3 regions of the Bartonella sp. OC68QHHN genome follow, and region 1 is predicted to be linked to each of the others. Evidence: predicted binding sites of a transcription regulator. Region 1 holds the regulator's gene; each other region holds the start of a gene.
What was found. Region 1 encodes LexA, which represses DNA repair genes until DNA is damaged. Its sites were predicted from a motif close to TGTTCNNNNTGTGTTCNG; they were not measured.
Positions count from the first base shown of each region.

Region 2: a site for LexA is predicted at 2,153-2,170, ahead of ruvC (crossover junction endodeoxyribonuclease RuvC). Genes of this name have one in related genera too.
Region 3: a site for LexA is predicted at 1,685-1,702, ahead of ACFIJ0_RS06795 (ATP-dependent helicase). Genes of this name have one in related genera too.

Region 1 covers NZ_JBHIME010000019.1:120,879-125,028, reverse strand. Annotated here, with positions in the region: tRNA gene ACFIJ0_RS02375 (tRNA-Lys) at 11-86, opposite strand; gene lexA (transcriptional repressor LexA) at 1,285-1,998, shown strand; gene rimO (30S ribosomal protein S12 methylthiotransferase RimO) at 2,438-3,751, shown strand.
Region 2 covers NZ_JBHIME010000078.1:10,284-14,433, forward strand. Annotated here, with positions in the region: gene ruvB (Holliday junction branch migration DNA helicase RuvB) at 1-971, opposite strand, end outside; gene ruvA (Holliday junction branch migration protein RuvA) at 985-1,599, opposite strand; gene ruvC (crossover junction endodeoxyribonuclease RuvC) at 1,596-2,111, opposite strand; gene ACFIJ0_RS08395 (hypothetical protein) at 2,314-2,709, shown strand; gene ACFIJ0_RS08400 (DUF1465 family protein) at 3,349-3,867, opposite strand; gene ACFIJ0_RS08405 (OpgC family protein) at 4,080-4,150, opposite strand, start outside.
Region 3 covers NZ_JBHIME010000058.1:27,555-31,704, forward strand. Annotated here, with positions in the region: gene ACFIJ0_RS06770 (DUF2853 family protein) at 1-39, opposite strand, end outside; RNA gene ssrA (transfer-messenger RNA) at 136-492, shown strand; gene ACFIJ0_RS06780 (SspB family protein) at 675-1,211, shown strand; gene ACFIJ0_RS06785 (DUF4169 family protein) at 1,220-1,402, shown strand; gene ACFIJ0_RS06790 (ribbon-helix-helix domain-containing protein) at 1,413-1,664, shown strand; gene ACFIJ0_RS06795 (ATP-dependent helicase) at 1,786-4,125, shown strand.

The sequences.
Region 1 (4,150 bases):
TATTTAAAGTTGGTGAGCGCGCAGGGATTCGAACCCTGGACCTACTGATTAAAAGTCAGTTGCTCTACCAGCTGAGCTACGCGCTCTCACACAAGCTATCTAGTTTGCAGACTATCTAATTTGCAGAAAGTGAAGGGAACATACGGTTGACTTTTCATTTGGTCAACACTTTTTGGAGAAAAATATGATTATTTTCTTCAGTTATCAATAATTTTCCGTTTTCTTCCCTTTCTTCATCATTGCATAGGTACTCTTTAATCTTCTACTTGAAGTCTCAATAAAGGAAAAATTTCACTGCAAAATATTGCATAGATTCGAAGCGCTAGAATTATAAGACCCCCCTTCCCCTCACATGGGTTATTGAGAATAATGGGTAGAGAAGAAAAAATACCTTTGACTATAATATTATTTTTATATTTTAGTTTTTAATATTTCAAATATGAATACAGCTTTATAAAATAATATATTGGTTTATAATAATTTATCATTTTATCACTTGAGTGAGAGATCTCAAATACTGTATGCTTCTCCCATTTCAATTTTTTTTACATTGAAACAATAAAAAGCATTTTCTTGACTGATACAAGTGGGAGAATAACGCTATAAAAAAGAAATGAAAATACCTTTTATGCCTCCTTTCAATAACCAAAAATTATCGCAACATTCGGGTTCAGCAAAATAGTATATAGCATTGGCACGTTAGACCTGAAAGTAGGAGAATGAGCAACAATGGCATTTTGATGGTATGATTTTTATTCATGCATAATGAATATATAACGAAAGCCAATTTATCCTCCCGAATGACTATAAATTATGCTCACTATTACAGCTGTAGATAATTTTACTAAAAAAGCAGAAATAATATGCAAAATGATTCTAAATACCCATAGAGTATTTTAAATATATAGAATGCCTTCTAATTAAATTTTTTATATCAGAAATTACAAAATACGTAGATATATTTTTAGAAGAAAAGGATAACACTGATCATAAAATCTAGTGTTAGATAATTCAGTCAGAGCTATAAAGTATTTTTATAACTTAGTTAATATTAATGTAGTTATATAATATATAAATAGTAATTTAATAAAATTTTTAAAGTAATTATTTATATAAATAATAATGTAAATATGTCTATAAATAAATACATTGATTTATTAAATTAACTTATAAGATCAAAAATGAAGAAAATAATTTTGATTTGGCGAGAAAAAATTGTAAAATTGTTATATATACATGCATTTTTACTTTACTCATTTTTTATTATTTTGATTGGAATATTGAATGCTAACATGTAAACAATATGAGCTACTCTTGTTTATTCATAACCATACAAAAGAAACTGGTGTTCCTCCTTCTTTTGAAGAAATGAAAAATGCATTAGAACTTTCTTCAAAGTCTGGTATTCATAAGCTCATTATAGCTTTAGAACAACGAGGGTTTATACGTCGTTTGCCCAATCGCGCTCGTGCAGTGGAGGTGATTCGACTCCCTGAGAAAATAACATTTAATCTTTCTTTAGCACGTAAAATTTCTCCCAGTATGATAGAAAAAAAGAAAAGGGAAATATCAAAAAGCTTGAGTAACCTTGATCACTTTGATGAAGAAGAAAAAAAAAATATCATCATACCTATTATGGGACGTATTTCTGCGAGTGTGCCTACCTCTGCTATACTGCAACAAATAAACACCCTTTCTCTCCCACGCGATATGGTTAATACAGGTGAGCACTACGCATTAGAAGTTAAAGATGATTCTATGATGGAGGCCGGTATCCTTGATAAAGATACGATCATTGTAAAACGTCAAAATACAGCAATAACAGGTGAAATTATTGTTGCGTTTATTGATAAAAAAGAAGCCACATTAAAACGTTATCGACGCAAAGGAGCTTCTATTGCATTAGAAGCCGCAAATCCTCATTATGAAGTACGTACATACGAATCCGAGCGTGTAGAAATACAAGGCAAACTTACCGGACTTATTCGCAAATATTAAAAATAAACTTTATAGTACGCGATAGATATCGCAATAAGAAGCTGTTGAGTATTTTTTTATTGTGCCACACGCAATTGACTTCCTCTCCACAGCCAAAGAATGCCCCCAATTCGGTCTATAAACAATCCGGATCCTTATCGAGCAGGTTTCACTTTCCCTTCCATCCATGTCTTTCACTTACGAAAGGCATAACAAGTAAGCTTTAAAATATTCACCACGTACTTTATAAAAGAACTTGAATACTTTGAAGAAAGCAGCCTTATCGCCCTCAATGACGGAATTTTACGATATAATAAGACAAAATTGTATGCATGCATAAAAACATATAAAATTTTGTAGAAAAAAATAAAATAACTTTGTAACAGATTGTAAAATAAAAAACATTATTTTTAAGTTATAAAAGCGTAACTCAATCATTCATAGTAATTGTAGGATCATCATGGTAGCACCTCGTATTAGTTTTGTCTCCCTCGGATGCCCAAAAGCACTCGTAGATTCTGAGCGAATTATTACAAGCCTTCGCTCTGAAGGGTATGAAATTTCACGTCAACATCAAGGAGCTGATGTCGTTATTGTGAATACCTGTGGTTTTCTTGACTCGGCAAGGAGAGAATCATTAGCCAATATTGATGAAGCTCTCAAAAAAAATGGAAAAGTTATTGTAACAGGGTGTCTTGGTGCTGATCCTGATGTTATTCGCCAAACATATCCTAATGTATTGGCTATTACAAGACCGCAAGCTTATGAAAGCGTTATAGAAGCTGTTCATACAGCAATTCCTCCTGTTCATGATCCTTTTCTTGATTTAGTTCCTCCCCAAGGTATTCGTTTAACACCTCGCCATTACGCCTACTTAAAGATTTCTGAAGGATGCTCTAACCGGTGTAGTTTTTGTATCATTCCTACTCTGCGTGGTAATCTCACTTCACGTCCCATCAGCGATGTTCTTCGTGAAGCTGAAAAACTCGTGCAAGCGGGTGTAAAAGAACTTTTGGTTATTTCACAAGATACGAGTTCTTATGGTATTGATCTTAAATATCTCGAAAATTCTTGGAAAGATCGTACAATCAAAACGAAATTCTTTGATCTTTGTCGCGAACTAGGCGATATGGGTATTTGGATACGTATGCATTACGTTTATCCTTATCCCCATGTTGATGAAGTTATCGAACTTATGGCCGCAAAAAAAATTCTTCCTTATCTGGATATTCCTTTTCAGCATGCATCACCAGCTGTTTTGCGTCACATGAAGCGTCCTGCACTCATAGAAAAAACAAACCGTAGAATTGAAAAATGGCGAAAAATATGTCCAGATCTTACTTTGCGATCAACATTTATTGTTGGTTTTCCTGGTGAAACGAATGAAGATTTTAATATACTCCTAGAATGGCTAGAAGAAGCAAAAATTGAACGCGCTGGGTGCTTTAAATATGAAGAAGTAAAAGGAGCCGCTGCAAATGATTTGGGATTAGAAAATATTCCTGAAGAGGTGAAAGAAAACCGCTGGCATCGTTTTATGGCAAAACAACAACAAATTTCTACACATCTTTTAAAGAAAAAAATTGGGAAAAGACTCCAAGTGCTTATCGATGAAAGTCAAGGAAAAGTTGCCAAAGGACGTAGTCAATACGATGCTCCAGAAATAGATGGTGTTGTCCATATATCATCACGACGCCCATTGCGTGTTGGTGAATTTGTCAGCGTTAAAATTGAACAGTCGGATGCCTATGATCTTTATGGTGTAGCAGTTTGAAAATTTAACTTCTTCCCTCTCCTCAATGAAGAAGATTTCTATCAGCATTGGTTTATAAAAAGATCGGCTACTCACAATCGAGCTTGATCATTTATGTAACTCACTTCATGAGAATTTACGAGAAATCCTTGCCCTGAATGTTTGCTATACATTCCAAAAAGATCAAGCAGTTATATATTCTCTTAGTTTAATGCCTTAAATGAGCCTTAAATGATGTGACGGAGGCACAACAGAATAAAATAAAATCCATAATGTTTACCATTTTTACTTAACAAAAGAGCAAATCAACAATTGTACTATTTTCCCATTTTTCATATTGCGACAGTCATTGGTTAGTGAAAGGAAACTTTTTTCAATAGTGTTTTATGCACACAAGAATTTCCTTTGTAATATGCGAGC
Region 2 (4,150 bases), on a different contig from region 1:
GCCTTTTCAGTTAGAATGCGTCCACGAGCAGTTCTTTGAATAAAACCTTGTTGGAGCAAATACGGTTCAACAATATCTTCAATGGCATCGCGTGGTTCTGATAAAGCAGCAGCAATCGTTTCAATCCCCACCGGTCCCCCTAAAAAAGTTTCCGCAATCAGGAGCAAGTAGCGACGGTCAAGCGGATCAAGCCCAAGATGATCGACCTCAAGGCGCGAAAGCGCTTCATCGGCGATTTTTTGGTCAATTTGTTTTGCCTGTTTAACCAAAGCAAAATCACAAACGCGCCGTAAAAGCCGTCCGGCAATACGAGGAGTCCCCCGTGCTCGGCGTGCAATTTCATGAGCACCATCATCACTGATCTTGACGGCAAAAAGCCGCGCATTACGCTGCACAATATATTCCAATTCTTCTATAGTATAAAAATTTAGACGAATTGGGATACCAAAACGGTCTCTCAGCGGTGTGGTCAAAAGCCCCAAACGTGTGGTTGCCGCTACCAAAGTAAATTTAGCCAGATCAATTTTCACCGAGCGTGCCGCCGGCCCCTCCCCAATGATCAAATCAAGTTGATAATCTTCCATGGCTGGATAAAGAATTTCCTCAATCGCTGGATTTAAGCGATGAATTTCATCAATAAACAAGACATCACGTTCTTCGAGATTGGTCAAGAGAGCGGCTAAATCTCCTGCTTTAGCGATGACCGGCCCTGAAGTAGAGCGAAAATTAACACCTAATTCTTTTGCCATAATCTGTGAAAGCGTTGTTTTTCCTAACCCCGGTGGTCCTACAAACAAAACGTGATCCAGCGCTTCTTGCCGCGTTTTTGCTGCCTCAATAAATATTTTTAAATTAGCCCGTGCCGCTTCTTGACCAATAAAATCATCGAGAACTTGTGGTCTTAAGGAACGATCTGGATCGTTAGGAAGGGGGGCGGGACCCAGAAGGCGTTTATCTTCATCTTTATGCATTGTTACCTTGGTTTTAAGTAGGAGAAGAAAGCAATTTGAGACTATGGCGGATCAAAAGAGCAGAAGAAACAGTTTCCCCCTCAATAGCGTTCATCGCAAGAGCAAGAGCACAAGATGCTTGCTCCCGTTCAAACCCTAGCTTCATCAACGCGGAAAGCGCATCATGCGCAGGTTGATTGGTCATCTCACGCTGAGGAACCGAAACAGTCTTGACCGCTTGTTCAAAGGGGAGAGTTTTACTTTTCAGTTCACCTACAATTCTTTCACTGACTTTTTTACCAACGCCCGGCGCTCGACTAATCATCGCAACATCGTTTAAGGCAATAGCTTGTGCGAGTTCATCTGGCGATAAAGTCCCCAAGATTGCCAAAGCAACCTTTGCCCCTACTCCAGGAACATTTTGTAGAAGACAAAACCATTCCTGTTCAGCTCTTGTAGCAAAACCAAAAAGGCGGATTGCTTCTTCACGAACATGCGTTTCAATAAAGAGGCTTAACGCCTCCCCAATAGAGGGTAAAGAAGGACGGAGCCGATTGGACACAAAAACAACATAGCCCACACCGTGAACATCAAGAAGGATATGATCATCAAAGATATGTTCAAGAGTGCCCTTTAATTTGCCAATCATATCGCCATCCTTGCCTGATAAGATCGATCAATACTCTTACGATGCATGCTATGACAAAGAGCAAGAGCAAGAGCATCAGCCGCATCACTGCTATCAAATTCAGCCCGTGGGAGGAGAACTTTTACCATCATATGGATTTGTTCTTTAGCACCATGTCCAACACCAATAACCGATTTTTTCACTTTGTTGGGCGCATATTCAAAAACAGGAAGATTTGCTTGCGCAGGAACCAGCAGTGCGATTGCACGCGCTTGCCCAAGTTTTAAAGTTGCTGTAGCATCTTTATTGACAAAGACATGTTCTACAGCGGCTTCATGGGGCATAAATTGATGCATAATCTCTGCAAGACCTTTGTGGATCTGACATAATCTGGAAGCCAGCTCACACTGTACATCAGAAGAAACCGTCCCTGCTGCAATAAACTGAAGACGATTACCTGCAACATCAATAACGCCCCACCCTGTACGCCGTAATCCGGGATCAATGCCTATAATACGAATCGTCTCTGCCATAAACTACAGTCTATACACTTTTCCCCCTTGTGAATAAAGACAAGACCACAAAGAAAACAGCAGCACAAGACAAAACCAGTCAAAAGATGGTCATGTCCCCCAATTATAACACGCAACGCACAGCATCTTTAGGAGCATACTTTATGAAGCATAACTGAAATCAATCAAAATCTTTTGTCTGCACATCACACGTGGGATTTCCGTGTGGAATGAAACTGTACAAGAAAAAACTAAAAATGCCTCTAATGAACTGTCTCAAATGCCAAGGGTATCGCAACATTGGGGACTGGCAAATATGATGATGCTGCTGGCTTGCTTCTTTGCAAGCGTAAAGATGAGGAGGCTCAATGGATGTGAACAAGAACTGAGAGGTGTTTTTGAATATGCCCATTACACCAAAATGACATTGCATAAAGGGGGACATTTCATGGAGCACAGGGAGCCCCCATGGGACATTCATTATATGGCACTTTATTCTTTTATTCTGGATGTTTTATTTTACGTGAGGAAAATAACTTCCATTCAAAACAAGAGAAGCCCAAAAACTGAAACAATGTGTATCATCCTCTTTAACAGACGCTTTACAGCAACTTTATAGGCATAAATTATAGAGCATAAATAAATTGATGTACAAGCCCCCTGCTCTATCTTAGCGCCTGATCATTATCATAGCCAAAACAAAATCACACGATATATCAACAGAAAGTGTTCTATATGCAATCAACTGAAGCCGATTTTCACAAGACCAACCATACCCCATCCCATGCCATAATTCGAAATCAATACCTCTAAGCTATAAGCTCAAGATATTTCCTACGCTCAAATAGAAATTAGACAGAAAAAAGCACTCTAGATTGGTTTTAGTTATGAAATTTTGGTTGTAAAAAATGGGTATACTGCTCTAAATATCGCAGAAAGAAACAAGGAGCTATTCTTCTCCGAACACCCAAAAACTGTTTTCAGTAATTCGATTTGTCTTCCCACCGGATTATCATCACTCAAGATACAGCCGCCCCTTATTTACCAGAACGCTTAAATTACAGCCGCATATCTAAAAGAAAAAAATGCATGCTCCTAAAAGCAATGAATGAGAAACAAATTGGCGGAAAGTTTCTGGTAATTCGTGCCAATAAAAGGGAAAAAAGTTCTAATGCTGGTGTATGAAGTGACACTTTTACAATTCCTTTTTTATTTGTTCTGATGACATTTCCCCTTCACGCAAAGCAAGGAAACACCTCTAAGAACCCCCAAAGGCTGTTTTGAGCAATTCGATTTGTTTTCCTACTGGATTATCATCTTCTAAGGCACAAGAGGCTGCAGTTTCCCACCCAGCACGCATATACTTTATGCGCGCTTCTAAACGCAATGAATGAGAAACAAATTGGCGGAAAGTTTCTGGCAATTCATGCCAATGAGGAGTTTCAAGTTCCAATGTCGGTGTATGAAGTGACACTTTTACAATTTCTTTTTTTATTTGTTCTGATGACATTTCCCCTTCGCGCTCTGCCCGAAAAAGAAGGAGTTGAGAAGCGATTTGCATAAGTCGTGTACTTAAATACATCGCTTCTTTCGCATAGATTGCAGAAACTTCTGCCGAAAGGGAACGTGCCACTAATTTCCCTTCTGAATCAATATACGCTGCGGTTTTTTCAATCAGCGCCATTGTTTCTTCATAGAGACGATTAAAAGCATTTTCAAAAGCATTATGCTCAATCATGATAATAGGTTCATCATATGGACGTTTATGTACACTCACGCTTTTATACTCCAAGTATCAGCACAAAATTACACCACTCAACGAACAGAGTATTAAAAAGTTTCTTTTGTTGCTGTATAGAACGCTTTTTTTAAAAACTGGTACCTCTTTTAATTTTTTTGCGCAACGCGCTTTTTATTCTAAGGTTAACGCATCCAACAAACACTATAGGACCGTTTTTCTTATAAACGGATCAATTTTCTTGAAAAAGATCACTGCCACGATCGCCGTTTTTCACAATAATAAGCGACTCCAAATTGCAGAGCAATACCCGTTATTATTA
Region 3 (4,150 bases), on a different contig from region 1:
TTTATCATATAATTTAATATCTGCTAGATCATTGGTCATTTTGCTCCATCTCCTCTCCAAGAATTAGCGACTGTATTTTACAACCGCGTTATACAGCTTCATAAATAATTAGAGGATTTAAAATATTAACAACCCCCCCTTTTCTAAAGACCGTTCTTCATCTATATTTAAAGGGCTGACTTGTCAGCTATGGTAATAAATGGACAATGAAATAAACTCATTGGACCCGGGGGCGGTACCCGGCGCCTCCACCAAAATATAATAAGCGAAAATTATACTTTGGTGGGGGCGAAATAGGATCGACAAGGGCGTAAAGATTGCTCTTTTACTCGGCATAGTACCACCGTTATCGGACTAAATGAGTAGTTGCAAATGACAACTATGCGGAAGCACGTCTCGCTGCTTGATGCAGTGTGAATGTTTCAAAATAAGTCTTAAACCGTCGCAGGTTTAAGCGGGGTTCGGAGGCACCTGGCAACAGAAGCCTTCACTTTTTTAAAATATTATTGATTGATCTTTCAGGTATTATCAGACATTATTTACCATAGAGTTTCGTATTTATTCGACTTATTGAGGTGCATCGTAGACAAAATACTGCTAATTTTAAAATATATTTTATCACACATTATCAATACGCCTCATTCTGCTACGTGAAATAAAAGGAATAAACTTCGATGGTTAAAGATCAAATCCGTTACGATATTCTCGTTCAGGATGCGCTTCGTGGAGTTATCCGTAAAGTTTTATCGGAAGTTGCTAAAGCAGGTCTTCCGGGAAATCATCATTTTTTTATAACTTTTTTGACGAATGCTCCAGGTATTAAAATTTCTCCTCGGCTAAAAAATCGCTATCCCGAGCAAATGACAATCGTCTTACAACATCAGTTTAGAGATCTCAGTGTTTCAGAAACAGCTTTCGAAGTAACCCTCTCCTTCAGGGAAATAACCGAAAAGCTGGTGATTCCTTTTACTTCCATTCAGGTCTTTTATGATCCTGTAGCAGCATTTGAAGCAGCATTTGATCTGCCCTCAAATCTTACCTCTGGAGAAAGTGAAAATACCTCAACTACGCCCATTACCCTATCAAACAAACAAAAAAAAGAAAACACACTTCCAAAAGAACAAAATTTCAGTACAGATAAAGGATCTTCAAATAATGATACAAAACAAAGTGCTGATGTTGTCTCGTTAGATTCTTTTCGGAAAAAATAATTTTTCTCATGACTGAATTGATTAATCTTCGCCAATTTCGAAAACAAAAAAAACGTACAGAAAAATCTCTTCGTGCTGAGCAAAATCGTTATCGTTTTGGACGAACAAAAACTGAAAAAAATTTTGAGCAACATAAATCTTTAAAAACGCAAAAATTTCTTGATCAAAATCGTTTACGAAACGACGAATAAAGGTGGGAAAATGCACGAAAATAATTCTATCGATTGGTCAAAAGTCATTCCACGAAAGATATCCGTTCGCGTTGATGGACACGCAACAAGCGTCTCTTTAGAACCACCATTTTTAGATATTCTAAAAGATATAGCACGCAAAAAAGGACAATCTTTAGCCTTTATTATCACTGATATTGATAGCAAAAGACCACAACAAATCAATCTTTCGGCTTCGTTACGCGTTTATGCCCTTCAAAGCGTTCTCACCCAACGCCTTTAATGTTTGTGCTTATTTTTTTACGTTCTCTTTCTGTTTATTCAACTGAAGCTGTTGTGACTTTTTAAAGAAAAGTTTTTTTAATCTAGAACTTCAATGAAAAAAAGACTAAAAAAGAGATATAATGAGTAATTTTTTTGATCACAACACACCTTTCTTTGAAGAAGATTCCCCTCCAGATCATGATAAGAAGAGCTCTGGTTTTTTCTCCCATACTCTAAAAGAACAAAAATCATATAACACAGACTATTTAGAACAACTCAATCCAGAACAGCAACAAGCTGTTATGAATACTGAGGGGCCTCTTTTAGTTCTTGCAGGTGCTGGTACAGGAAAAACACGCGTTTTAACAACCCGTATTTCTCATATTTTACGCTCTGGGCTTGCCTCTCCTCAGCAAATACTTGCTGTCACTTTCACCAACAAAGCAGCACGTGAAATGAAAATACGTATTGGTGAACTTATTGGAGGAGTTGTTGAAGGTATGCCTTGGCTTGGAACTTTTCATTCCACTGGTGCTAAAATTTTACGCCGTCACGCAGAGCTTGTTGATTTAAAGAGAAACTTTACTATTCTCGATCACGATGATGTTCTTCGACTTTTAAAACAGCTTATTCAAGCTGAAGGATTAGATGATAAGCGTTGGCCCGCACGAAACCTTGTCATGATGATTGATTCTTGGAAAAATCAAGGACTTTCACCAGAACATATCTCAAAGAGTGATGCTCATTCCTTTGGCAACGGCATGGGACGCGAACTTTATCACAGTTATCAAAATCGATTAAAAGATCTTAATGCTTGCGATTTTGGCGATCTTCTGCTTCATTCTATCTCCATCTTCCAACATAATCCAGATATTCTTCGCGAATATCATTCTCAATTTCGCTATATTCTTGTCGATGAATATCAAGATACAAATACAGCACAATATCTCTGGCTTCGCCTTTTGGCACAACATCCTCAAGGTCAACATGTTAATCTTTGTTGTGTTGGCGATGATGATCAATCCATTTATGGATGGCGTGGCGCAAAAGTTGAGAACATATTACGTTTTGAAAAAGATTTTCCTTCTGCCAAAATTATTCGTCTAGAACGCAATTATCGCTCAACATCCCATATTCTTAAAACCGCCTCCCATCTCATTGCTCATAATGAAGAAAGACTAGGCAAAGTCCTTTTTTCTGCACAAATAAAGAGTGAGGAAGAAAAAGTAAAAATTCATTCAGCATGGGATTCGCAAGAAGAGGCCCGTGCCATCGGAGAAGAAATTGAACAAGCGCAAAAAGCTGGTCATTCATTAAATCATATAGCTATATTAGTGCGCGCATCATTCCAGATGCGTGAATTTGAAGATCGCTTTGTAACACTTGGTCTTAACTATCGCGTCATTGGTGGTCCTCGTTTTTATGAGCGAAGGGAAATACGTGATGCTATGGCTTATTTACGTGTTGTTGTCCAACCTGCTGATGATTTAGCTTTTGAGCGTGTTATTAATACACCGAAACGTGGCATAGGCGATACAACCCTGCGCATTCTTTATGAGAGTGCGCGAGCACGTGCTGTTCCTCTCTTTTCTGCAGCCGCTGACATCATTGAAACAGATGAGTTAAAGCCTAAGGCACGCAGTGCATTACGAAGCCTTATTGAAAACTTCCGCCGCTGGCAAAATATGCTTCAAGACACTCCTCATAGAGAACTTGCCGAGATCATCCTTGATGATTCTGGTTATACAACCATGTGGTTAGAAGATCGCTCACCAGAGGCTCCTACACGACTAGAAAATCTTAAAGAAATGATCCGTTCTATGGAACAATTTGAAAATCTTCAAAGTTTTTTGGAACATGTTGCACTCGTTATGGATGCTGAAAACAATGAAAATACCGATGCAGTCAACATCATGACTCTTCATTCAGCCAAAGGGCTTGAATTTGAAACAGTTTTTCTTCCAGGTTGGGAAGAAGGACTCTTTCCCCACCAGCGCTCATTAGATGAAGGTGGACGTTCAGGATTAGAAGAAGAACGGCGTCTTGCTTATGTTGGACTCACAAGAGCAAAAAAACATCTGCATATATGGTTTGTATCTAACCGTAGAATTCACGGACTTTGGCAATCTGCTCTTCCCTCCCGCTTTCTAGATGAATTACCAGCAGAACATATAGAAGCCATAGCAATGGAAACATCTTATGGTGGTTATGGAAAATCTTCCTTTCAAAATCACGATTCCTGTTATACTGACTATGCAACAGCAAGACAAAAGCGTGCACAAAAAAACAAGACTATTGAAGGGAAAATTATCGCTCAATCAATCTCTCATGCATCATCAGATTTTTCTATCCATGATCGGATTTTTCACATAAAATTTGGTTATGGTCATATTACAGAAATAGACGATCATAAATTGACAATAATGTTTGAAAAAGCCGGAGAAAAGCGTGTGCTGGATAATTTTGTAAACAAAGCTTAACTAAAAGCAAACCACAATCAGTTTT